4 regions of the Streptomyces sp. NPDC002825 genome follow, and region 1 is predicted to be linked to each of the others. Evidence: riboswitches for the same ligand, from Rfam matches in the RefSeq annotation. Region 1 holds a riboswitch; each other region holds the start of a gene.
What was found. A riboswitch is a leader RNA that binds a small molecule or an ion and turns the genes downstream of it on or off. The one in region 1 is predicted to bind cyclic di-AMP.
Positions count from the first base shown of each region.

Region 1 (5,233 bases):
AACCTGCCGGGCGGCTGGGGCATGTTCAACCAGCCCAACTGGGGCGGCCGCCAGTACCCCTGGAAGCTCAGCGACACCCCGCCCGCCGGCGGCGTCGACGGCGAGACCCTCGCACAGTGCAACGGCGACCTGCCGCACAGCTGGACCTCCCAGCACGCCGCCTGGAACAAGGGACGCCTCGACAACTGGGTCACGGGCGTGGGCAACACCCGGACGCTCGGCCACCTCGACCGCGGGGACATCCCCTTCCACTACGCGCTCGCCGACAACTACACGATCTGTGACGCGTACTTCTGCTCGACGCTGAGCGCCACGGGCCCCAACCGCACCTTCCTGTGGAGCGGGAAGATCGACGGCTCCAGCAAGGACGGCGGCGACGAGTCGGGCCTCACCTGGGAGTCGTACGCCGAGGCGCTCCAGCGCGCCGGAGTGAGCTGGAAGGTCTACCAGAACGCCCAGGACAACTACGGCGACAACGGCCTCGCGTACTTCAAGAGGTTCACCGACGCGCGCCCCGGGGATCCGCTGTACGACCGGGGCATGGGCTCGGTCCCGAAGGTGACCGGCTCGACGCCGGACGACATCGCCGCCGCGATCCGCGCCGACGTCGTCGCGGGGACCCTGCCGCAGGTGTCGTGGGTGGTCGCGAGCGAGGCCTTCTCGGAGCACCCGTACGCCCCTCCGGGGGACGGCGCCCACTTCGTCGACCTCGTCTACCGCGCACTGGCCGCGAACGCCGAGGTCTTCGACTCCACGGTGCTGTTCCTCAACTACGACGAGAACGACGGCTTCTTCGACCACGTGCCGCCCCCGGTCGCCCCTCCGGGGACCGCGGGCGAGTACCTCGACGGCGTGCCGATCGGACTGGGCTTCCGCGTCCCGATGATTGTCATGTCCCCGTGGACCCGCGGCGGCTGGGTGAGCTCCGAGGTCTTCGACCACACCTCCGTGCTGCGCTTCATGGAAACCTGGACGGCGGCGCTCGGCACGCCGGCCACCTGCCCCAACATCAGCGCCTGGCGGCGGAAGGTCACGGGCGATCTCACCGGGGTCTTCGACTTCGCCAACCCGGTGTACGGAGTTCCCGCGGGCCTCCCGTCGACGGCGAAGGTGATCGGGCAGGCCACCTGCGGCCCGCTGCCGAACCCGGCGCCGCAGAACAACGCGCTGCCCGCCCAGGAGCCCGGCACCCGGCCGGCGCGTGCCCTGCCGTACCAGGTCAACGGCAACCTCGACCGGTTCGAGTTCGGCGCCGCGGGCAAGATCCTGGCCTGGTTCTCGATGACCAACCAGGGCGCGGAGGCCAAGCGCTCGGCGCACTTCTCGATCCACCCGCACCAGTACCGGGACACGGCCGCCTGGCAGTACACCGTCGACCCCGGCGACACGGCCACGGACTACTTCAACATCGGCCTCGGCTCGGGCTCGGGGAAGTACGACATCTCGATGATGGGCCCCAACCGCTTCCTCCGGCGGTTCATCGGGGACGCCTCCAAGGCGGGCAAGGCCGTCGAGGTGGCCGCCCGGTTCGCGCCCGAGGCCGGGACGGGCAAGACGGCCCTGTGGTTCAAGATGACGAACACCTCGGCCGGTCCCGTCACCTTCACCATCCGCTCGAACGCCTACCGTTCGGACGGCCCGTGGACGTACACCGTGCCGGCGAACTCCAGCCGCGAGGACTTCTTCAACGCGGTGGCGTACAACGGCGGCTGGTACGACTTCACCGTCTCCGCCGACATCGACGGCACCTGGTCGCGCCGGTACACCGGGCACATCGAGACCGGCGCCGCGAGCGTCAGCGGCTGAGCCACTCCCCCGCGTGCCGGGCGGCGGCCATCCCGCCGCCCGGCACGCGGCCTTCCTGTCAGCGGCCGGCGTGCGCGGCGCGGCGGATCGTGGCGTCGAGGAGGGCCACCGCGTGGGCGGCCGTGCGGCCGGGGGCGCGGTTCCACGGCCCGATCAGCCCCTGCCACCCGCGCGAGCGCAACTCGGTCATGATCCAGGCGGCCGCCTCGTTCATGGTGTCCGTACCGCCGTAGCCGAGCCGGTGGGCCGCGAGCAGCGCACCGCAGACACACCGGGCGCCGCGCGCGTCCCGCAGCTTGTACGGGGCGTTCTGCCAGCCCCACTCCGTCAGCACCAGGCGCGCGTAGCCGAGGTGGACCGAGGGCCGCAGCTCGGCCTGCCCGATGCGGCGCCAGGCATGCAGCCGGTCCGGCAGCACGGCTCCCAGACGGCCGGGAAGACGGCGCTCGACGGGCAGCGCCGGGGGCAGGGCGGCGAGCGCGTCGGCCACGAGCCGGTCCACCGGCACGCTGAGCAGCTGCCGCCAGCCGTCCTCCGCCGGCGGGGACGCGTCCGGGGCGGGCCAGTCCGTGACGATCCGCTGCCAGGTGGCGCTCTCGAAGAGAGCGGCCGCCTCGCGGTCGAGGGCATCGAGGGCGTCCGGGGTGTCGGCACGGCTGAGCAGGGAGGGGGAAGGCGGCATGGACGTGACTCCTGGGTCGACTGCCTCCATCTTTCAAGACAAATGTCGGTTTTGCCACTTTTACTCCGAGCCGGTGAGTCGCCCCCCCGAACGCCCCATCGCGGGGATTTCACCCCGAATTACCCACCCCGGAATTAGAGCCCAAATTCGGACATTACTCTCCGGGTGACGCGACTCACTTATGCGACCCGACCGCTCGGCGGCGCCTTCCTCCACCCCGTACCGGACAAGGAAGTTCGACACCCACGGCACGGCATCGATCATGAATCGACCGAATTCATTGATCCATTACCCGGCGCACGGCATCCACTCCTCTTGTTATCCGTCGCATTACTGGCCTACGGTCACCTCCATTCGAGCGGAACGCCCAATCCTGCCGCCGCTCGTTAAACCTCCCTTTTCACCCGACGGCAGGAGCGGGGGACCCACGAATACGCCGGTCCGGAATCCGGAACGGCTCGGGGTGAAGCCGCGTGCGCGCGGCCGGACATCTCCCGTCCGAACCCGACAGCTCACCCCGCAGGCGCCGGAGAGGACACCGTCATGCCTGCTCACGGTAAGCACCGCCGCCCCCGCCGCAGCCCCGTCTCCCGCGGCCTCGCCCTGGTCGGCACCGGTGGCGCCGCCCTGACCCTGCCGCTGATCGCCCCGGCCGTCGCCGGCGCGGCGCCCGTCTCCGGCGCCCCGCAGATCGCCCCGCAGACTCTTGCCGCCCCGGCCGCGCCGGCCGCGGCCAAGGCACCCGCCGCCGCGCAGACGTACACCGTGGTGAGCGGCGACTCGCTTTCCCTGATCGCCCACAAGAAGGGAATTCAGGGCGGCTGGAAGAGCCTTTACCGTGCCAACAAGAGCGTCGTGGGTGACAATCCGTCACTCATTCGCCCCGGCATCGAACTGACGATTCGTCGGGATTCCGCGAAGGCAGCTCCCGCGAAGGCCAAGGCCAAGAAGTCCGCCGTCTCCACCGGCAAGGGCTCCTCCGCCGCCGCGGCCGCCCCTGCCGTCGCCAAGGCCGCCCCGATCGCCGCCACCAACTACGCCGACAACCTCGACGGCTGGATCCGGGAGTCGCTGGCCATCATGGGTCAGCACGGCATCCCCGGCACCTACGACGGGATCCTGCGCAACGTCATGCGGGAGTCCTCCGGAAACCCCCAGGCCATCAACCTCTGGGACTCCAACGCCGCCGCCGGCACCCCCTCGAAGGGCCTGCTCCAGGTCATCGAGCCGACGTTCCTCGCCTACCACGTGCCCGGCACGTCCATGGACCTGTTCGACCCGGTCGCCAACATCACCGCCGCCTGCAACTACGCGGCCGACCGCTACGGCTCCATCGACAACGTCAACTCGGCGTACTGATCCCCTTTCCCCGGAAGTGCTCCTGGAACCAGGAGGTGGCGAGGTCCGCCACCTCCTCCAGGGCACCCGGCTCCTCGAAGAGGTGGCCGGCGCCGCCCACCACGGAGAGCCGGTTCTCACAGCGCAGCAGCGCCTGGGCCCGCCTGTTGAGGTCCAGGACCAGCGCGTCCGCGCCGCCCACCACCAGGAGCGTCGGGGCGCGCACCCGCGCCAGGTGCTCGGCCGCGAGGTCCGGCCGGCCGCCGCGTGAGACGACGGCGCTCACCGGGGACGCGGGATCGCCCGCCGCCCACAGCGCGGCGGCCGCGCCCGTGCTCGCGCCGAAGTACCCGAACGGCAGCCCGGTGCTCTCGGGCCGCGCGGCCAGCCACTCCGTGGCCCCGGCGAGCCGCCCCGCCAGGAGCGGGGTGTCGAAGACATGCGCCCGGTCGGTCGCCTCCGACTCGGTCAGCAGGTCGAAGAGCAGCGTCCCCAGGCCCGCCCGGTTGAGTGCCTCGGCGACGGCCCGGTTCCGCGGGCTGTGGCGGCTGCTGCCGCTGCCGTGCGCGAACAGGACGATGCCGCGCGCGCCCTCGGGCACCGCGAGGCGCCCGCCCAGGGTGACCCCGCCGACCGGGATCCGGACGTCCGTGTCCCGCACGACGGGGTCCCGCCCGGCCCTGTTCCGGTCCAGGCACTCGATGACCTCGGCATCCGGGGTCTGCGAGAAGTCCTGGTAGAACTGCCCGATCGCGAAGAACAGCTCCGGCGCGTGCACGCTGACGGTCTCATCGGCCTCACCGCCGAGGCGGGCCGTCCAGCCACGCGGCGCCACCGGGACCGCGAGGACGATCCGGGCCGCGCCCCGCGCCCGTACCACCCGGCAGGCCGCCAGCGCCGTGGCCCCGGTGGCCAGCCCGTCGTCGACCACGACGACCGTCCGCCCTTCGAGGGGTACGGACGGCCGGCTGCCCCGGTAACGCTGGGCGCGCTGCTCGAGCTCGGCGTGCTCCCGCTCCTCCACCGCGGCGAGATCACGCTCGCCCACCCGGGCCTCCTGCAGCACCCGCTCGTTGAGCACCCGCACGCCACCCTCGCCCAGGGCGCCCATCGCGAGCTCCGGCTGATAGGGCACCCCGAGCTTCCGCACGAGACAGATGTCGAGCGGCGCGTCGAGGGCGTCGGCCACCTCCGCCGCCACCGGGACGCCGCCCCGTGGCAGCCCGAGGACCACGACGTCATGGCCCTTGAGGTGGTCGAGGAGGGGGGCCAGCTGCCGCCCCGCGTCCGTGCGATCGCTGAAGAACATGGTCCGCCGCCCTTCCGCCTGCGCGGCTCGGGCCCCGGGGAGGAACGGTGTGCCCCGTCCCCTGCCCGTCTCTCCAGGGTAGTCGGGCGCGTCCCCGG
Region 1 covers NZ_JBEOVH010000003.1:233,043-238,275, forward strand. Annotated here, with positions in the region: gene ABT041_RS05760 (phosphocholine-specific phospholipase C) at 1-1,806, shown strand, start outside; gene ABT041_RS05765 (DUF6197 family protein) at 1,865-2,488, opposite strand; cyclic di-AMP (ydaO/yuaA leader) riboswitch at 2,872-3,027, shown strand; gene ABT041_RS05770 (LysM peptidoglycan-binding domain-containing protein) at 3,032-3,847, shown strand; gene ABT041_RS05775 (phosphoribosyltransferase family protein) at 3,831-5,135, opposite strand.

Region 2 (5,233 bases), on a different contig from region 1:
CGCTGCTCATCGCCGACGAGGTGCAGACGGGCCTCGGCCGGACCGGCGACTTCTACGCGTACCAGCACGAGGAGGGAGTCGAGCCGGACCTGGTCTGCGTCGCCAAGGCGCTCTCCGGCGGCTATGTGCCGGTCGGCGCCACCCTCGGCAAGGACTGGATCTTCAAGAAGGTCTACTCGTCGATGGACCGGGTCCTGGTCCACTCGGCGAGCTTCGGGTCGAACGCCCAGGCCATGGCCGCGGGGCTCGCCGTCCTCTCCGTCATGGAGGACGAGGGCACCGTCGCGCACGCGCGCCGGATCGGCGAGCTGCTCTCGGACCGGCTGAAGGAGCTCGTGCCGCGGTACGAGCTGCTGCACGAGATCCGCGGGCGCGGCCTGATGATCGGGATCGAGTTCGGGCGGCCCTCCTCGCTCGGGCTGCGCGGGCGCTGGACGATGCTCCAGGCGGCCCGCAAGGGCCTCTTCGCCCAGATGGTCGTCGTCCCGCTGCTCCAGCGGCACCGGATCCTCACGCAGGTCTCCGGGGACCATCTGGAGGTGATCAAGCTGATCCCGCCGCTGGTCATCGACGAGGCGGACGTGGACCGGTTCGTCACCGCCTTCACCGCCGTCATGGACGACGCCCACGGCGGTGGCGGGCTGATGTGGGACTTCGGAAAGACGCTGGTCAAGCAGGCGGTCGCGCAGCGCTGACCGGATCGGGTCCCGGGGTTTTGCCTCTGAGGCAATAAAGTTGCCTCAGAGGCACGATCCTGGCGGAATGGACGCATGGACCACGTCCCCGGGGAGACCTCCCCGGACCCCGCCACCGTCGGCGTCCTGCCCGACGTCGCCCCCCAGCTGCGGGCCCTGCGCCGCCGCCGGGGACTCACCCTGGAGGCCGCCGCCCAGCGGGCCGGCCTCTCCCCGGCGCACCTGTCGCGCCTGGAGACCGGGAACCGGCAGCCCTCGCTGCCGATGCTGCTCGCCCTGTCCCGTATCTACGGTACGACGGTCTCCGAGCTCCTCGGCGAGACGCCCCCCGAGCGTGATCCGGTCGTCCGGGCCGACCGCTCCGAACCCGTCGAGGCCGACGGCTGGATCTACCGCCAGGCGGGCGGCGCCGGGCGCGCCCTGCAGTGCCTGCGGGTCCACGTGCCGTACGCCACCCGGGCCGACATCGTGCGGGTCCACCCCGGCGAGGAGTGGATCCACGTCCTGGAGGGGCGGGTGCGGCTCGCGCTCGGCGAGGTCGTCCACGTCCTCGACCCCGGGGACAGTGCGCACTTCGACTCGCTCACCCCGCACCGGATCGGCGCCGCCACCCCCGGTGGGGCCGAGCTGCTCTTCGTCCACACCCTGATGCAGAGCCCCGTCGCCGAGCTGTGCCTCGGCGACGGGACCCCGCACCGGCGCTGACGTTCCATGACGATTCCTCAGGAAAGGACCGACATGTCCGAGAAGTCCGTACCGGTCACCGGCGAGGAGCGCGGTGAAGGCAAGTTCCCCAAGGGGCTCGTGCTCCGCCTCTTCGCCTACCTGATCGCCGGCCACCTCTTCGCCGGCTTCCTCTACCTGCTCTTCATGCTGGGCGGGCAGAACCAGTAGCCGGGGCTACGCCTCGGTGAGGAACCGCTCCCGCAGCCGCTCGCGGGTCTCCGGGGCCAGCTTCAGGCCCTCGGAGAGGTAGGCGTCCACCGAGCCCCAGGTCGTCTCGATCGTGTCGAAGGCGGCCCGCAGATACTCCACCCGCGCGTCGAAGAGCGGGCTGAGCAGCTCCATCACCTCGGGCGACATCGCGTCCGGGGAGGTGGAGCTGCGGCGCACCTTGTAGCGGCGGTGCGGGGCGTTCGACTTCACGTAGTCCGCCTCGATGGCCTCCCGCTCGACCCCGACCGCGAGCAGGGTGATCGCGATGGCGACCCCGGCCCGGTCCTTGCCCGCCGCGCAGTGCAGCAGGGCCGGGACGCTCTCGTCCGCCATGGAGTGCAGGAGCCGGCTGTGCTCCTCGGTCCGCTCAAGCACGTTCTTGCGGTACGAATCGGACATCCGGGCGGCGGCCTTGCCGTCGCCGAGGATCTCCCGCAGCTGCGCGATCTCGCCCTCGCGCACCAGCCGCCAGAACTCCTTGCCGTCGGCCGGGTCGTTGAGCGGTATGTTCACGTTCCGCACGCCGGGCAGCTCGACGTCCGCGCCCTCGATCCTCCGGTCCGCGTCGTTGCGGAAGTCGAAGACGGTGTGCAGGCCCAGCGAGGCGAGGAAGGCGGCGTCCTCCTCCGTCGCGTGCGCGAGGTGGCCGCTGCGGAAGAGGCGGCCGGGGCGGACCGCGCGCCCGTCCGTCGTCGGCAGGCCGCCCACGTCCCGGAAGTTGCGGACCTCCGTCAGCTCGGGCTCGTCGGCTCCGGCGGGCGGGGTCTGCGGCAGCTGCTGCGTCACGGCTGCTCCTGTTCTGTAGATCGGTTCCTGGGGCAATCATCTCGGGTGGGGGCGGGAACACGCACCCCCTCGGACGGGAATGGGTGATCTGTCCGTATTGAGGCGTTAGGGGTAACCCGCCCCGGTTGTAGGGGAGATGGGGAACGGCGCGTGAGCAGCGTCATAACCGTGACGGACCGTGCCTGATCGTCTTTTCCAAATACCCCCGGGGAAAAGGAGATCGAGGGAGCGTCATCCACGGAGGGTGACCGGAATTCCGGCCGAATATCAAGAGATCCGCGAATCCTTGAAAATCGTGGCTTGTTCACGCCGACCCCCCTCGTCTAGCGTCGCGCTCACTCCGGTCGGACCGCCGAATCCTGCCACCGCCCGGAATCCGCACTCACCCGTACGAGGCAGGAGCGGGGGACCCAGGTAAGTACGCCGATCCCTCGAAGAAGGACGGCTAGGGGTGAAGTCGTGTGAGAACGCGACCGGACATCTCCAGTCCGAACCCGACAGCTCACCTCGCAGGCGACGGAGAGGAATTCGCCATGCCCGCGAAGGGTAAGCACCGCCGCCCCAAGGCCAACCGCCTGACCCGTGGTATCGCCGCCGCCGGCACCGGCGGCGCCGTCGTCGCCCTCCCGCTCCTCGGAGCCACCGGCGCCCACGCCGCCGAGCAGGCCGCCCCCGCCGCCGCTCCCGCCCAGGCCGTCGCCCAGGTGAAGACCGCCCCCGCCGCCCAGGCGAAGGCCGCGCCGAAGACGTACTCCGTGGTCCGCGGCGACTACCTGTCGAAGATCGCCGCCGAGCACCACCTCGCGGGCGGCTGGCAGAAGCTCTACAAGGACAACCGCCAGGTCATCGGCGAGAACCCCTCGCTGATCCTGCCCGGCATGAAGCTCACCCTCGGCGGCAAGAGCACCGCGAAGGCCCACGCGAAGGCCACGCACAAGAGCACGCAGGGCTCCGGCAAGAACGGCGACACCCCGCGCGCCTCCCGCAGCAGCGAGCGCTCCTCGGCCCCGGCCGCCACCACCTCCTCCTCTTCGTCGTCCTCCGCCTCGACCGGCACGACCTCGTCCTCCGGCTGGGTCGTCCCCGTCAACGGCGGCATCTCCACCCCGTACCGCGCCTCGGGCTCCATGTGGTCCTCCGGCTACCACACCGGCGTCGACTTCATCGCCTCCACCGGCACCACCGTCGTCGCGGTCGGCCCCGGCACCGTCTACTCCGCCGGCGACGGCGGCGCGTACGGCAACCAGGTCGTCATCCAGCACGCCGACGGCACCTTCTCGCAGTACGCCCACCTCTCCTCCATCTCCGTCTCCGCCGGCCAGACCGTCACCGGCGGACAGCAGATCGGCCTCTCCGGCGCGACCGGCAACGTCACCGGCCCGCACCTGCACTTCGAGATGCGCACCGGGCCGGAGTACGGCTCCGACATCGACCCGCTGGCCGCCCTGCGGTCGCACGGCGTCAGCATCTGACATCATGTCAGCACGCTTTCGACGTCAGGAGGTCCGGCACGCACGTGCCGGGCCTCCGGCGTATTCCGGCTTGGCGGAATCTTTATCGGTGGCATATGTCACCCGCCGTCAACCCCTCCTTACGGTCGCGTAGGTCACATCCGAAGGGGAAGGATGTGCTCCCGTGGCAGACGATTCGAGATCAACAGACAAGAACGCATTCGGGTCGTACGCGGCGATCGGTGACAGCTTCACCGAGGGCGTCGGAGACCCCGGGCCCGACGGGACGTACGTCGGCTGGGCGGACCGCTTCGCGGTCCTGCTCGCCGACCAGCTGCCGGAGAACGACTTCCGCTACGCCAACCTGGCCGTACGCGGGCGCCTTCTCGACCAGATCGTGGCGGAACAGGTCCCCCGGGCGAAGGAACTCGCCCCCGACCTGGTGACCTTCTGCGCGGGCGGCAACGACATCATCCGCCCCGGGACGGACCCGGACGACGTGGCCGAGCGCTTCGAGCGCGCCGTCGCCGATCTGACCTCCGCGGTCGGCACCGTCATGGTGACCACCGGCTTCGACACCCGCGGCGTGACCCTGCTCAAGCACCTGCGCGGCAAGATCGCCACGTACAACGGTCACGTCCGGGCCATCGCCGACCGCTACGACTGCCCGGTCCTCGACCTGTGGTCGCTCAAGTCCGTCCAGGACCGGCGCGCCTGGGACGACGACCGGCTGCACCTCTCGCCCGAGGGGCACACCCGCGTCGCCCTGCGCGCCGCCCAGGTCCTCGGCATGCCCGTGCCCGCCGACCCCGACCAGCCCTGGCCGCCGGTCCCGCCGCGCGGCACGCTCGAGGTGCGCCGCGACGACATCCACTGGGCCAGGGAGTACCTGGTGCCGTGGATCGGGCGCCGGCTGCGCGGCGAGAGTTCCGGCGACCACGTCGAGGCGAAGCGCCCCGACCTCATGCCGCTGTAGGGGGCGGTACGGCGACGCGGGCGGCAACGCCGAGGGGGCGGCTCGGCGGCGGACGGTCGGCGGCCGGCGGACGGCTGAGGGGCGGTCGCGGGGGTGCAGGCGGCAGGGTCCACGGGCGGTGGGCGCCGAGGGGGCGGGCGCGGGGATTCGGGCGGCGCGGTGCACGAGCGGCGGACGGCGAACGGGCGGGCGCGGGGATTCGGGCGGCGCGGTGCACGAGCGGCGGACGGCGAACGGGCGGGCGCGGGGATTCGGGCGGCGCGGTGCGGGCCGGCGTACGGGTTCCCCGGCTCGTGCCCCCGGGGTCCCGGCCCCGGCGCGGTTGGTGCGGAGAGGTGAAGGGGGCGGCCGGTCAGGAGTGGCGCGCGGGACGCGGCGGCGCCGGGTGC
Region 2 covers NZ_JBEOVH010000015.1:78,021-83,253, forward strand. Annotated here, with positions in the region: gene ABT041_RS20570 (aspartate aminotransferase family protein) at 1-695, shown strand, start outside; gene ABT041_RS20575 (helix-turn-helix domain-containing protein) at 771-1,400, shown strand; gene ABT041_RS20580 (DUF6126 family protein) at 1,434-1,589, shown strand; gene ABT041_RS20585 (tyrosine-protein phosphatase) at 1,596-2,417, opposite strand; cyclic di-AMP (ydaO/yuaA leader) riboswitch at 2,774-2,948, shown strand; gene ABT041_RS20590 (M23 family metallopeptidase) at 2,951-3,889, shown strand; gene ABT041_RS20595 (SGNH/GDSL hydrolase family protein) at 4,053-4,844, shown strand.
Region 2: linked by a shared signal. The riboswitch ahead of ABT041_RS20590 (M23 family metallopeptidase) and the one ahead of ABT041_RS05770 (LysM peptidoglycan-binding domain-containing protein) in region 1 are both predicted to bind cyclic di-AMP.

Region 3 (5,233 bases), on a different contig from region 1:
GCGATCGCCGTCGTGACGCTGCTCGCGCTCTGCGCCCTGGTCATCCTGGCGCTGGTCCGCGAGCAGACCGGCACGCAGGGCTTCCTCGTCGGCCTCGGCCTCGCCGTCCTCCCCGTACCGCTGCTGATGTCGGCGTTCCGCTGGCTCGACCGGGTCGAGCCGGGCCCCTGGAAGAACATGCTGTTCGCGTTCGCCTGGGGCGCCTTCGCCGCCGCGCTCGTCGCGATCCTGGCGAACTCCTTCGCGGTCCGCTGGATCGCCACCGCCACGGCCGATCCGGACTCCGCCGACACGCTCGGCGCCACCGTCATCGCGCCGGTGGTGGAGGAGAGCGCGAAGGCCGCCGCGGTCCTGCTGCTCTTCCTCTTCCGCCGGAAGGACTTCGGCGGTCTCGTCGACGGCGTCGTCGTCGCCGGTTTCACCGCGACCGGCTTCGCCTTCACCGAGAACATCCTCTATCTCGGCAACGCCTTCGGCGAGGACCAGGAGTTCGGCTCCTCCGGTCTGGGTTCGGTGACCGCCGCGACCTTCTTCGTACGGGTCGTGATGTCGCCGTTCGCGCACCCGCTCTTCACCGTGCTCACCGGCATCGGCTTCGGCTTCGCCGCCCTCGCGCCGCGCGGCAAGCGGCTGCGCCGGGTGCTGCTGCCGCTCGCCGGGCTGCTGCTCGCCATGGGCCTGCACGCCGCCTGGAACGGCTCGGCCACCTTCGGCGGCCCGCTGGCCTTCTACGCGGTGTACGGGGCGCTCATGGTCCCCGCCTTCGGCCTGCTGACCTGGCTGGCGGTGTGGAGCCGGCAGCGGGAGCTGCGCACGATATCCGGGGAGCTCCCGGCGTACGCGGCGGCCGGCTGGCTCGCCCCGACCGAGCCGCTCGCGCTGTCCTCGATGCGCGCCCGGCAGATGGCCCGCTCGTTCGCCGCCCGGACGTACGGCCGGCCGGCCGCGCAGGCGGTCGGCGAGTACGAGTCGTTCGCGACGACCCTGGCGTTCCTGCGGGACCGGGCCAGGCGCGGCACGGCGGGACCCGATTTCCCGGCCCGGGAGCAGGAGCTGCTGCACCACCTGTGGCAGCGCCGCGCGGTCGCCTCCCCGGCCCTCACGTACGCGGCGCGGGCGACGGGCCGGGCCTGGGCGCCGCCGCAGTACCTGGACTACGACGGCTACAACCCGTACAGGAGTTAGCTCGGGCTAGACCGCCGAGGCCTTGGTGAGGAGCTCGACTTCGGCCTCCGTCAGCTTCAGGTCGGCGGCGGCCACGAGGGCCGGGAGCTGTTCGACCGTGCGGGCCGAGGCGATCGGCGCGGCGACGGTCGGCCGGGCGGCGAGCCAGGCGAGGGCGACGGTGGCGAGCTCCGCCTCGTGCGCCTCGGCGACCGTGTCGAGGGCGGAGAGCACGGCCCGGCCCCGCTCGGTGTCCAGGTGCCCGGCGGCACCGGAGGCGCGGACGCTGTCGACGGTGGTGCCGGGGCGGTACTTGCCGGTGAGGAAGCCGGCCGCGAGCCCGTAGTACGGGACGGCCGAGAGCCCGGCCCGCTCGACGGTCTCCAGGAGCGGGCCCTCGTAGGTGTCGCGGGAGACCAGGTTGTAGTGCGGCTGGAGGGCGACGTACCGGGTGAGGCCCTCGGCCTCGGCGAAGTCGAGGGAGGCGCGCAGCCGCTCCGGGGAGATGTTGGAGGCGGCGACGGCCCGCACCTTGCCGTCCTTCACCAGCTGGTCGAGGGCGGTGACGATCTCCTCGACCGGGACGGACTCGTCGTCGAAGTGCGTGTAGTAGAGGTCGATGTGGTCGGTGCCGAGGCGGCGCAGGGACTCCTCCGCGCCCGCCTTGATGGTGGTGGCGGAGAGGCCCTTGAAGCGGGGGTGGGCGCCGACCTTGGTGGCGACGACGATGTCGGAGCGGTTGCCCCGGGAGGCGAGCCAGCGGCCGATGACGGTCTCGGACTCGCCGCCCTCGTTGCCCTCGGCCCAGGCGGAGTAGACGTCGGCGGAGTCGACGAAGTTGCCCCCTGCGGCGGCGTAGGCGTCGAGGACGGCGAAGGACTGTTCCTCGTCGGCGGTCCAGCCGAAGACGTTGCCGCCCAGGGCCACGGGGAAGACGTGCAGGTCGGAGCTGCCCAGCGTGCGGAGAGAAGTCATGCGGTGATCAACCGTCTCCGCCGCCGGGCCTATTCCGTACGAGCGCCGGGATCAGCGTCCCGGGGATGGGTGCCGCAGGATCAGAACACCGGGATCCAGCACACCGGGATCCAGCGCTCCGGATCAGAGCGCCGGATCAGAGCGCCGGGATCAGCGCTCCGGGATCAGAGCGACAGGCCCTTCGAGCGGAGCCAGGCCGCCGGGTCGATGCCGTCGCCGCCGGCGGTGTGGACCTCCATGTGGAGGTGGGCGCCGGTGACGTTGCCGGTGGCGCCGACGCGGCCGATGGTCTCGCCGGTGCTGACGGTCTGGCCGGCGCTGACCAGCATGGACGAGAGGTGGCAGTACCAGACCTCGGTGCCGTCCTCCAGCTCCAGGACGATCCGGTAGCCGTAGGAGCCGGACCAGCCCGCCGACTTGACCGTCGCTCCGTGGACCGCCTTGAGCGGGGTGCCCGTGGGGGCCGCGAAGTCGAGGCCGGTGTGGTAGCCGGAGGACCACATCGAGCCGGCCTGCATGTAGGTGGCGGTGAGGGTGTACGAAGAGACCGGCAGCGAGTAGCTGGCGGCGAGCTGGGCGAGACGCTCGGCCTCGGCCTTCGCGGCGGCCTCCGCCTCCGCCTTGGCCTTGGCTTCCGCCTCCGCCTTCGCCTTGGCTTCCGCCTCCGCCTCGGCGGCGGCCTTCTCCGCGGCCGCTTCCTTGGCCGCGGCCTCCGCGGCGGCCTTCTCGGCCGCCGCCTTCTCGGCCGCGGCGAGCTCGGCGGCGTCGGCGGAGGCCTGCTGCTGCTCGGCCTGCTGGAGGATGCGGGCGCGCAGGGCCTCGCCCGCGGCGGGGGCGGCGGCCTGCTGGGTGCTCTCGTCGGCCGTGGTGGTGTAGGTGGCGGCGGTGAGCGGGTTCGGGTTGGCGCGGGCCTCGGAGACGGGCTCGCTGTGCTCCTCGGGGAGGAGGTCGCCGACGCCGGGGAGGTCGTGGGCGTCCGGGAGGTTCAGGTCGGGGAGGTCCGGCAGCGATATGGCCACCGGGGGCTTGTCCTGCGCGGTGGCGAGGCCGCCCGCGCCGACGGCCGCGATCACGCCGACGCCGAGGACGGTGGAGGAGCGGGCGAAGTTGGAGCGCTGCTTGACGACCCGGTGCCGGCCGCCGGAGCGGCTCTCGGCGCGGAGGGAGCCCTCGGTGGGGTTCCACTCGGTGTCCGGAGCGGCGGGACCCGCACCGCCACCGAAGGCATCGAAGGGGGCTTCGGGTGCGGGGGTGTTGGACGCCACGGGGGCGCGCTCCTTTCCTTCCGTCTCGCCTACCGGGTTAGCTGACGGGTTCGGAGCAGGAAGGTCTCCTACGGGCTCGCTCGCACGAGTGCGAAGGGGCCCGATTCACCCCAAGTGGTGGTTCCCCGGTTCCTTTTCAGGATTCGGCGCGTGCGCACGGTGCCGCCTCTTGCGACGGCTGGGACGACCGCGCTGCGTTATCGAACGTTAATAGACAGGGGGTCCCGATTCCAAGCCGTTGCTCTTGATCATTCATTGAATTGAGAGGTAATCGCCCGACTTGACCCCCGTTCAGACAGAGACCGCCAAACACTCGCGATCTGACGTTAAGTCAATTGTTATCGCAGTGACACCCCTCGACTACACCGGGTGACCGGAGCCGTCCGGCGGCACCACCGGCATCGTCCGGCGCCGCTCGGGCTGCCCCGTCGCCGGGCGGCTCACCGCGAGCAGCGCCATGTCGTCGGTCGCCCCGCCGCCCGTGTGGAGCCGTACGTCGTCCACGAGCGCGTCGAGCAGTTCCTCGGGCCCCGGGAAGATCCGCCCGGCGAGCCGCGCCGCCGGATCGTAGAAGACGCCCCGCGCGTCCCGCGCCTCCGAGAGGCCGTCCGTGTAGAAGAGCAGCGTCGCGCCCGGCGGGAAGGGCCGGGCCTCGGCCCGGTCCGGCCACGCCGCCAGTTCCCCCATGCCGAGCGGCAGCGCCGCCTCGCCCGGCTCCAGCGTGTCCACCCGCCCGTCCGCGTACAGCATCAGCGGCGGCGGGTGCCCGCGGTTGACGACCCGCACGAAACCGTCGAAGGCCCCGCTCCCGTCACCGCGCGGGATCTCGGCCAGGACGGCCGTGGTGAACCCCTCGAAGGCGTCGAGCCCGTCCCGCCGGGTGCCCTCCCGGGCCAGCGCCCGTTCGAGGCGCTGCGCCACGCCCTCCAGGCTCCGCTCCTGCTCGGCCGCCTCCCGGAAGGCCCCGATGACCACGGCGACGGCCTCGACCGCGTCCATCCCCTTGCCCCGGACGTCCCCGACCACCAGCCGCACCCCGTGCGGGGTGTCCTGGACGGCGAAGAGGTCGCCGCCGATGAACGCGTCCGCCTGCGCCGCCTCGTACCGCGCCGCGCACTGCAGCCCGCCGATCCGCTCGGCGGGCATCGGCAGCACCGCCTTCTGCGCGGTCTCCGCGATGACCCGCGCCGAGGCGAGCCGCTCGCCGCTGCGGCGCACGACCCGGTTGATGAGGAGGGCGAGCGCCGAGACGGTGGCGACGGTCAGGGTCTCGGTGAGGGCCGGGATCTCGTCGGTGGTGCCGTTGTAGACGTGCAGTCCGACGGAGGCGAGGACGGCCGCGATCCCGGTGAGCAGGGTGGTCAGCGTGGAGAAGAAGGGCGCGGCGATCAACGGGGCTGCGGAGAAGAGCGGCGCCGCCGTGTACTCGGGCGGGGTCAACACGTCGAAGACGACACCGCCCACGATGACCAGCGGGGGCAGCGCGCGGATGAACCGCCGGGCGCCGCCGTACGCGGGACGGCCCCCGCCGCCCCGCCGTCCTCCGCCCGCCGCTCCTAGGGGGTGCCCCACCTGTGCTCTCCTGCCCGGTCCGACCGGCCGCGGTCCGCACCGCGCCCTCCCAGGGTGGCCGCCGCGGGACGGTGAGGCGACTCCCACGGGGCCGAGTGGCGTACGAGGCCGGCCCGGCACCCGGGGCCGAACCCTTCGCAGCCGCGCTCCCGACGCCCGACCCCCGTCAGAAGTTCCGCCCGGCGCACACGCTCCCGACCCCCGTCAGAAGTTCCGCCCGGCGCACGCCTCCCAACCCCCGTCAGAAGTTCCGCCCG
Region 3 covers NZ_JBEOVH010000013.1:20,109-25,341, forward strand. Annotated here, with positions in the region: gene ABT041_RS18305 (PrsW family intramembrane metalloprotease) at 1-1,185, shown strand, start outside; gene ABT041_RS18310 (aldo/keto reductase) at 1,192-2,139, opposite strand; gene ABT041_RS18315 (M23 family metallopeptidase) at 2,304-3,404, opposite strand; cyclic di-AMP (ydaO/yuaA leader) riboswitch at 3,416-3,563, opposite strand; gene ABT041_RS18320 (PP2C family protein-serine/threonine phosphatase) at 3,765-4,976, opposite strand.
Region 3: linked by a shared signal. The riboswitch ahead of ABT041_RS18315 (M23 family metallopeptidase) and the one ahead of ABT041_RS05770 (LysM peptidoglycan-binding domain-containing protein) in region 1 are both predicted to bind cyclic di-AMP.

Region 4 (5,233 bases), on a different contig from region 1:
GCCACTTCGAGCTGGTGCAGGGTGCGGGCGGCTCGCTCAACGGCACGACGAGCTTCGAGCGCACCAACTACTTCGAGACCATGCCCACGCACCAGCTGGAGCTCGCGCTCTGGCTGGAGGCCGACCGCATGGGCTCGCTGCTCGCCGCCCTGGACGACGAGTCCATGGAGAACCAGCGGGACGTCGTCAAGAACGAGCGCCGCCAGCGCTACGACAACGTGCCGTACGGCACGGCCTTCGAGAAGCTGACCGCCCTCGCCTACCCGGAGGGCCACCCGTACCACCACACGCCGATCGGCTCGATGGCCGACCTGGACGCGGCGACCCTGGAGGACGCGCGGAACTTCTTCCGCACGTACTACGCCCCGAACAACGCCGTGCTGTCCGTCGTCGGCGACATCGACCCGGTGCAGACGCTCGCCTGGGTCGAGAAGTACTTCGGCTCCATCCCCGCCCACGACGGCAAGCCCGAGCCGCGCTCCGGCGAGCTGCCCGAGGTCATCGGCGAGCAGCTGCGCGAGGTCGTCGAGGAGGAGGTCCCGGCGCGTGCGCTGATGGCCGCCTACCGGCTGCCGCACGACGGCACGCGCGCGTGCGACGCCGCCGACCTGGCCCTGACGGTCCTGGGCGGCGGGGAGTCCTCCCGGCTGCACAACCGTCTGGTCCGCCGCGACCGTACGGCCGTCGCCGCCGGCTTCGGCCTGCTGCGGCTCGCCGGGGCGCCCTCGCTCGGCTGGCTGGACGTCAAGACCTCCGGTGGCGTCGACGTCCCGCAGATCGAGGCGGCCGTCGACGAGGAGCTCGCCCGTTTCGCCGCCGAGGGCCCCACGCCCGAGGAGATGGAGCGCGCGCAGGCCCAGTTGGAGCGCGAGTGGCTGGACCGGCTCGGCACGGTCGCGGGCCGCGCGGACGAACTGTGCCGGTTCGCCGTGCTGTTCGGCGACCCGCAGCTCGCCCTTACCGCCGTCGACCGCGTCCTGGAGATCACCGCCGACGAGGTGCGTGAGGTCGCCGCTGCCAAGCTGCGCCCCGACAACCGCGCGGTGCTCGTCTACGAGCCCCTGGCGACCGAGCAGAGCGACCACGCCGACGGCGATGACGAAGAGGGAGCGGACCAGTGACCGACGCCGCCGCGTCTTTGACGAGCATGGACTTCCACCCGCAGCCGCAGCCGGGCACCGCGAAGCCGTGGGCCTTCCCGGCCCCGGACCGCGGGAAGCTGGACAACGGTCTGACCGTGCTCACCAGCCACCGCCCCGGCCAGCAGGTCGTCGCCGTGGAGATCTTCCTGCCCGCCCCGCTGGACGCCGAGCCGGCCGGTCTCGACGGTGTCGCGACCATCATGGCCCGCGCGCTCTCGGAGGGCACCGACCAGCACAGCGCCGAGGAGTTCGCGGCCGAGCTGGAGCGCTGCGGCGCCACGCTCGACGCGCACGCCGACCACCCGGGCGTACGGGTCTCCCTCGAGGTCCCGGTCTCCCGGCTGCCCAAGGCGCTCGGGCTGCTCTCCGAGGCCCTGATCGCCCCGGCGTTCCTGGACACCGAGGTCGAGCGCCTGGTGCGCAACCGTCTCGACGAGATCCCGCACGAGACGGCCAACCCGGCCCGTCGTGCCGCGAAGCAGCTCTCCAAGGAGCTGTTCCCGGCCGAGTCCCGGATGTCCCGGCCGCGCCAGGGCACCGAGGAGACCGTCGCCGCGATCGACGCCGCCGCCGTCCGTGCCTTCTTCGAGGCGCACGTCCGGCCCGCGACGGCCACCGCCGTGGTCGTCGGCGACCTGACGGGCGTCGACCTGGAGAAGGTCCTCGCCGAGACGCTGGGCGCCTGGACCGGTGAGCCGGCCGAGCCGCTGCCGATGCCGCCGATCACCGCCGACGACACCGGACGGGTCGTCATCGTGGACCGTCCCGGCGCCGTGCAGACGCAGCTGCTCATCGGCCGGATCGGCCCCGACCGGCACGACCGCGTCTGGCCGGCCCAGGTCCTCGGCACGTACTGCCTCGGCGGCACGCTGACCTCGCGTCTGGACCGGGTCCTGCGCGAGGAGAAGGGCTACACGTACGGCGTGCGGGCCTTCGGTCAGGTGCTCCGCTCGGACGCCGAGGGGAACGGCGCCGCGATGCTCGCCATCAGCGGATCCGTGGACACCCCCAACACGGGCCCGGCACTTGAGGACCTGTGGAAGGTGCTGCGCACGCTCGCCGCCGAGGGCCTCACCGACGCCGAGCGCGAGACCGCCGTGCAGAACCTGGTGGGCGTGGCGCCCCTCAAGTACGAGACGGCCGCCTCCGTCGCCGGGACGCTCGCCGACCAGGTCGAGCAGCACCTCCCGGACGACTTCCAGGCCCAGTTGTACGCGCGCCTGGCCGAAACCGGCACGGTCGAGGCGACGGCCGCCGTGGTCAGCGCCTTCCCGGTGGACCGGCTCGTCACCGTCCTCGTCGGCGACGCGGCGCAGGTCGCGGAGCCGGTGCGCGCTCTGGGCATCGGTGAAGTGACCGTCGTGACTGGCTGATTCCCGCCGGCAGACGACAACAGGAGGGCCCCGACGGCATAGTTCGTCGGGGTCCTCCGCTTTGTCCGTATTGTCGGTAAGGGTGATCGTTTGCCCTGTGGCATGTCTTACAAAAGGCGTGTCTGGTTGGTGATTGAAAGACGATCGACATAGCGTCGGTGCGGCTGTTCGTCAGTTGCACGTGCCGCACCCGCGGCATCGGACAGTCATCGCCGAGTCCCCGTCAGGCGCGAGCCTGGGGAGCCGGGGACCCACACGTAGTCCCTGGGGTGAATCGGGCGCCTTCGTCTCGACGGAGGGGCTCGTAGGAGACCTTCCTGCTCCGAACCCGTCAGCTAACCCGGTAGGCGAGAAGGAAGGAAAGGATCAGCCTCTCCATGGCGTTCACCCGTGCCACCGGGAAGCATCGTGGTCCGAGCCGGATGGCGCGCCGCAGCGCGGGCATCGCCGGCGTCGCGACCATCGCCACCACCGGCGTCATCGGAACCCTCGCCTCCCCGGCGCTCGCCGCCGACACGGACAAGCACTCCGTCGAGGACACCGGCCTCACCCAGGTCATCACCGAGGACTCCCTCGTCGACCCGATCAACGCCCAGGCCGCCGCCCAGGAGCAGGAGGCCGTCGAGGCCATCGCCAAGGCGAAGGCCAAGGCCGAGGCGAAGCGCAAGGCCGAGGCCCGCGCCAAGGAGATCCGGCTCGAGCGCGAGCGCGCCGCCCGCGAGGCCGAGCGCCGTCGCCTGGCCTCCTTCCAGCTCCCCGTCGCCGGCTCGTACGTCTCCACCGGCTACAAGACCGGCGGCTCGCTCTGGTCCTCCGGCAGCCACTCCGGCATCGACTTCCACGCCGCCTACGGCACCCGGGTCGTCTCCGTCGGCTCCGGCACCGTCGTCGAGGCCGGCTGGGGCGGCGCGTACGGCAACAACATCGTGATCCGGATGAACGACGGCACGTACACCCAGTACGGCCACCTCTCCTCCATCGGGGTCTACGTCGGCCAGACCGTCGAGCCGGGCCAGCAGATCGGCATCTCGGGCTCGACCGGCAACTCCACCGGCCCGCACCTCCACTTCGAGGCGCGCACGAGCCCCGAGTACGGCTCGGACATCGACCCCATCGCGTACCTCCGCGCCCGCGGCGTCCAGGTCTGACCCGACCCCGGCCGCGCACCGCGTCGCAAAAGCCCCGGCTCGTACTGAGCCGGGGCTTTTCGCTGACCAAAAGACGGCCATGGATTCCGCTGGGGCATCGGAAATTCCGGCGCGCTGCAATAGAGTCGAAGATCGGGCGCAGAACAGGCGCCGACGGAATTGACTCGCGCGGACCAAAGCGGAGGTCGGACATGCGCATTCCCGCGCACTCGGTATGCACGGCGATTCGGGACGACATCGTCTCCGGTGTGTACGAGCGGGGCAGCCGGCTGACGGAGGAGCAGCTCGCCCGCCGGTACGGGGTCTCCCGCGTCCCGGTCCGCGAGGCGCTGCGCACCCTGGAGTCAGAGGGCTTCGTCGTCACCCGCCGCCATGCGGGCGCCCACGTCGCCGAGCCGACCGAGCAGGAGGCGGCCGATCTGCTCGACATGCGGGCGCTGCTGGAACCGCTCGGGGCCGCGCGGGCCGCGCAGCGGCGCACCGAGGCGCACCTCAAGGTGCTGCGCGGCCTGGTCAGGCTGGGGCAGGAGCGGGCCAGGCGCGGACAGGGCGAGGATCTGCGCTCGCTCGGCGGCTGGTTCCACGAGACGCTCGCGCAGGCCTCGGGCAGCCCGGCCCTGACGGCGCTGCTCACCCAGCTGCGGCACAAGATCGCCTGGATGTATGTGGTGGACCAGCCCGCCCAGCCGGTGGAGGCATGGGCCGAGCACGGCGCGATCGTGGACGCGGTGGCGCGCGGCGACGCCGAGCGGGCGAGGTCGCTGACCGCGCTGCACGCGGAGCGGTCGATGCCGCTGCACCGGCTCAAAAACCCGGAGCGCGGCCGCGTGAGGGTTTCGCAACATGCCGTCAACACGGCGAGTGTCCGGAATTAACATGCACGCCGTATACAAAGAATAGGTATTCCGCCGCGGTTTTCGTGCTGCCCGAAAACAGGACGAGGGAAATGCGAATGGCCGTGCCCTCCGGAATTCCGGAGGGCACGGCCATTCACCGTTCGGGGGGTCGGGGTCAGACGGTCTCGGGGAGCTCGTCCAGGCCCTCGGCGACCAGCTTCGCCAGGCGGTCGAGCGCGGCCTCGGCGCCGTCGGCCTCCGAAGCGAGAACGATCTCCTCGCCGCCCTGCGCACCCAGACCGAGCACCGCGAGCATGGAGGCGGCGTTCACGGGGGTGCCGTCGGACTTGGCGATCGTCACCGGCACGCCGGAAGCCGTGGCGGCACGGACGAAGATGGACGCGGGGCGGGCGTGCAGGCCCTCGGCCCAGCCGACGTTGACGCGGCGCTCAGCCATGGTGTTGCCCTTCAAGTCTCAAGCGGGTTGTCTAGACCAGTCTCTCACGGGTTGCGCGGTGCTCACGCCGACCTACGGCCCGGAAGAGGCGACCCTTCGGCCCGGACCGGACCGACCGTCGGCCCTCCCCAGCTTGCAACACCTTGCGTCCCGCTTCCCCACCCCGCGACCGGTGCCACAGTCGTGTCGCGGCCGTAGGCTGACCCCATGCAGAGCGCGTCGGAGCAGTCGGAAGCGGCGGAACCACCGGCGGCATCGGCGCGGCCCGCCCCGGCGG
Region 4 covers NZ_JBEOVH010000017.1:28,790-34,022, reverse strand. Annotated here, with positions in the region: gene ABT041_RS22075 (M16 family metallopeptidase) at 1-1,121, shown strand, start outside; gene ABT041_RS22070 (M16 family metallopeptidase) at 1,148-2,515, shown strand; cyclic di-AMP (ydaO/yuaA leader) riboswitch at 2,716-2,880, shown strand; gene ABT041_RS22065 (M23 family metallopeptidase) at 2,893-3,663, shown strand; gene ABT041_RS22060 (GntR family transcriptional regulator) at 3,855-4,538, shown strand; gene ABT041_RS22055 (HPr family phosphocarrier protein) at 4,675-4,956, opposite strand; gene ABT041_RS22050 (bifunctional acetate--CoA ligase family protein/GNAT family N-acetyltransferase) at 5,164-5,233, shown strand, end outside.
Region 4: linked by a shared signal. The riboswitch ahead of ABT041_RS22065 (M23 family metallopeptidase) and the one ahead of ABT041_RS05770 (LysM peptidoglycan-binding domain-containing protein) in region 1 are both predicted to bind cyclic di-AMP.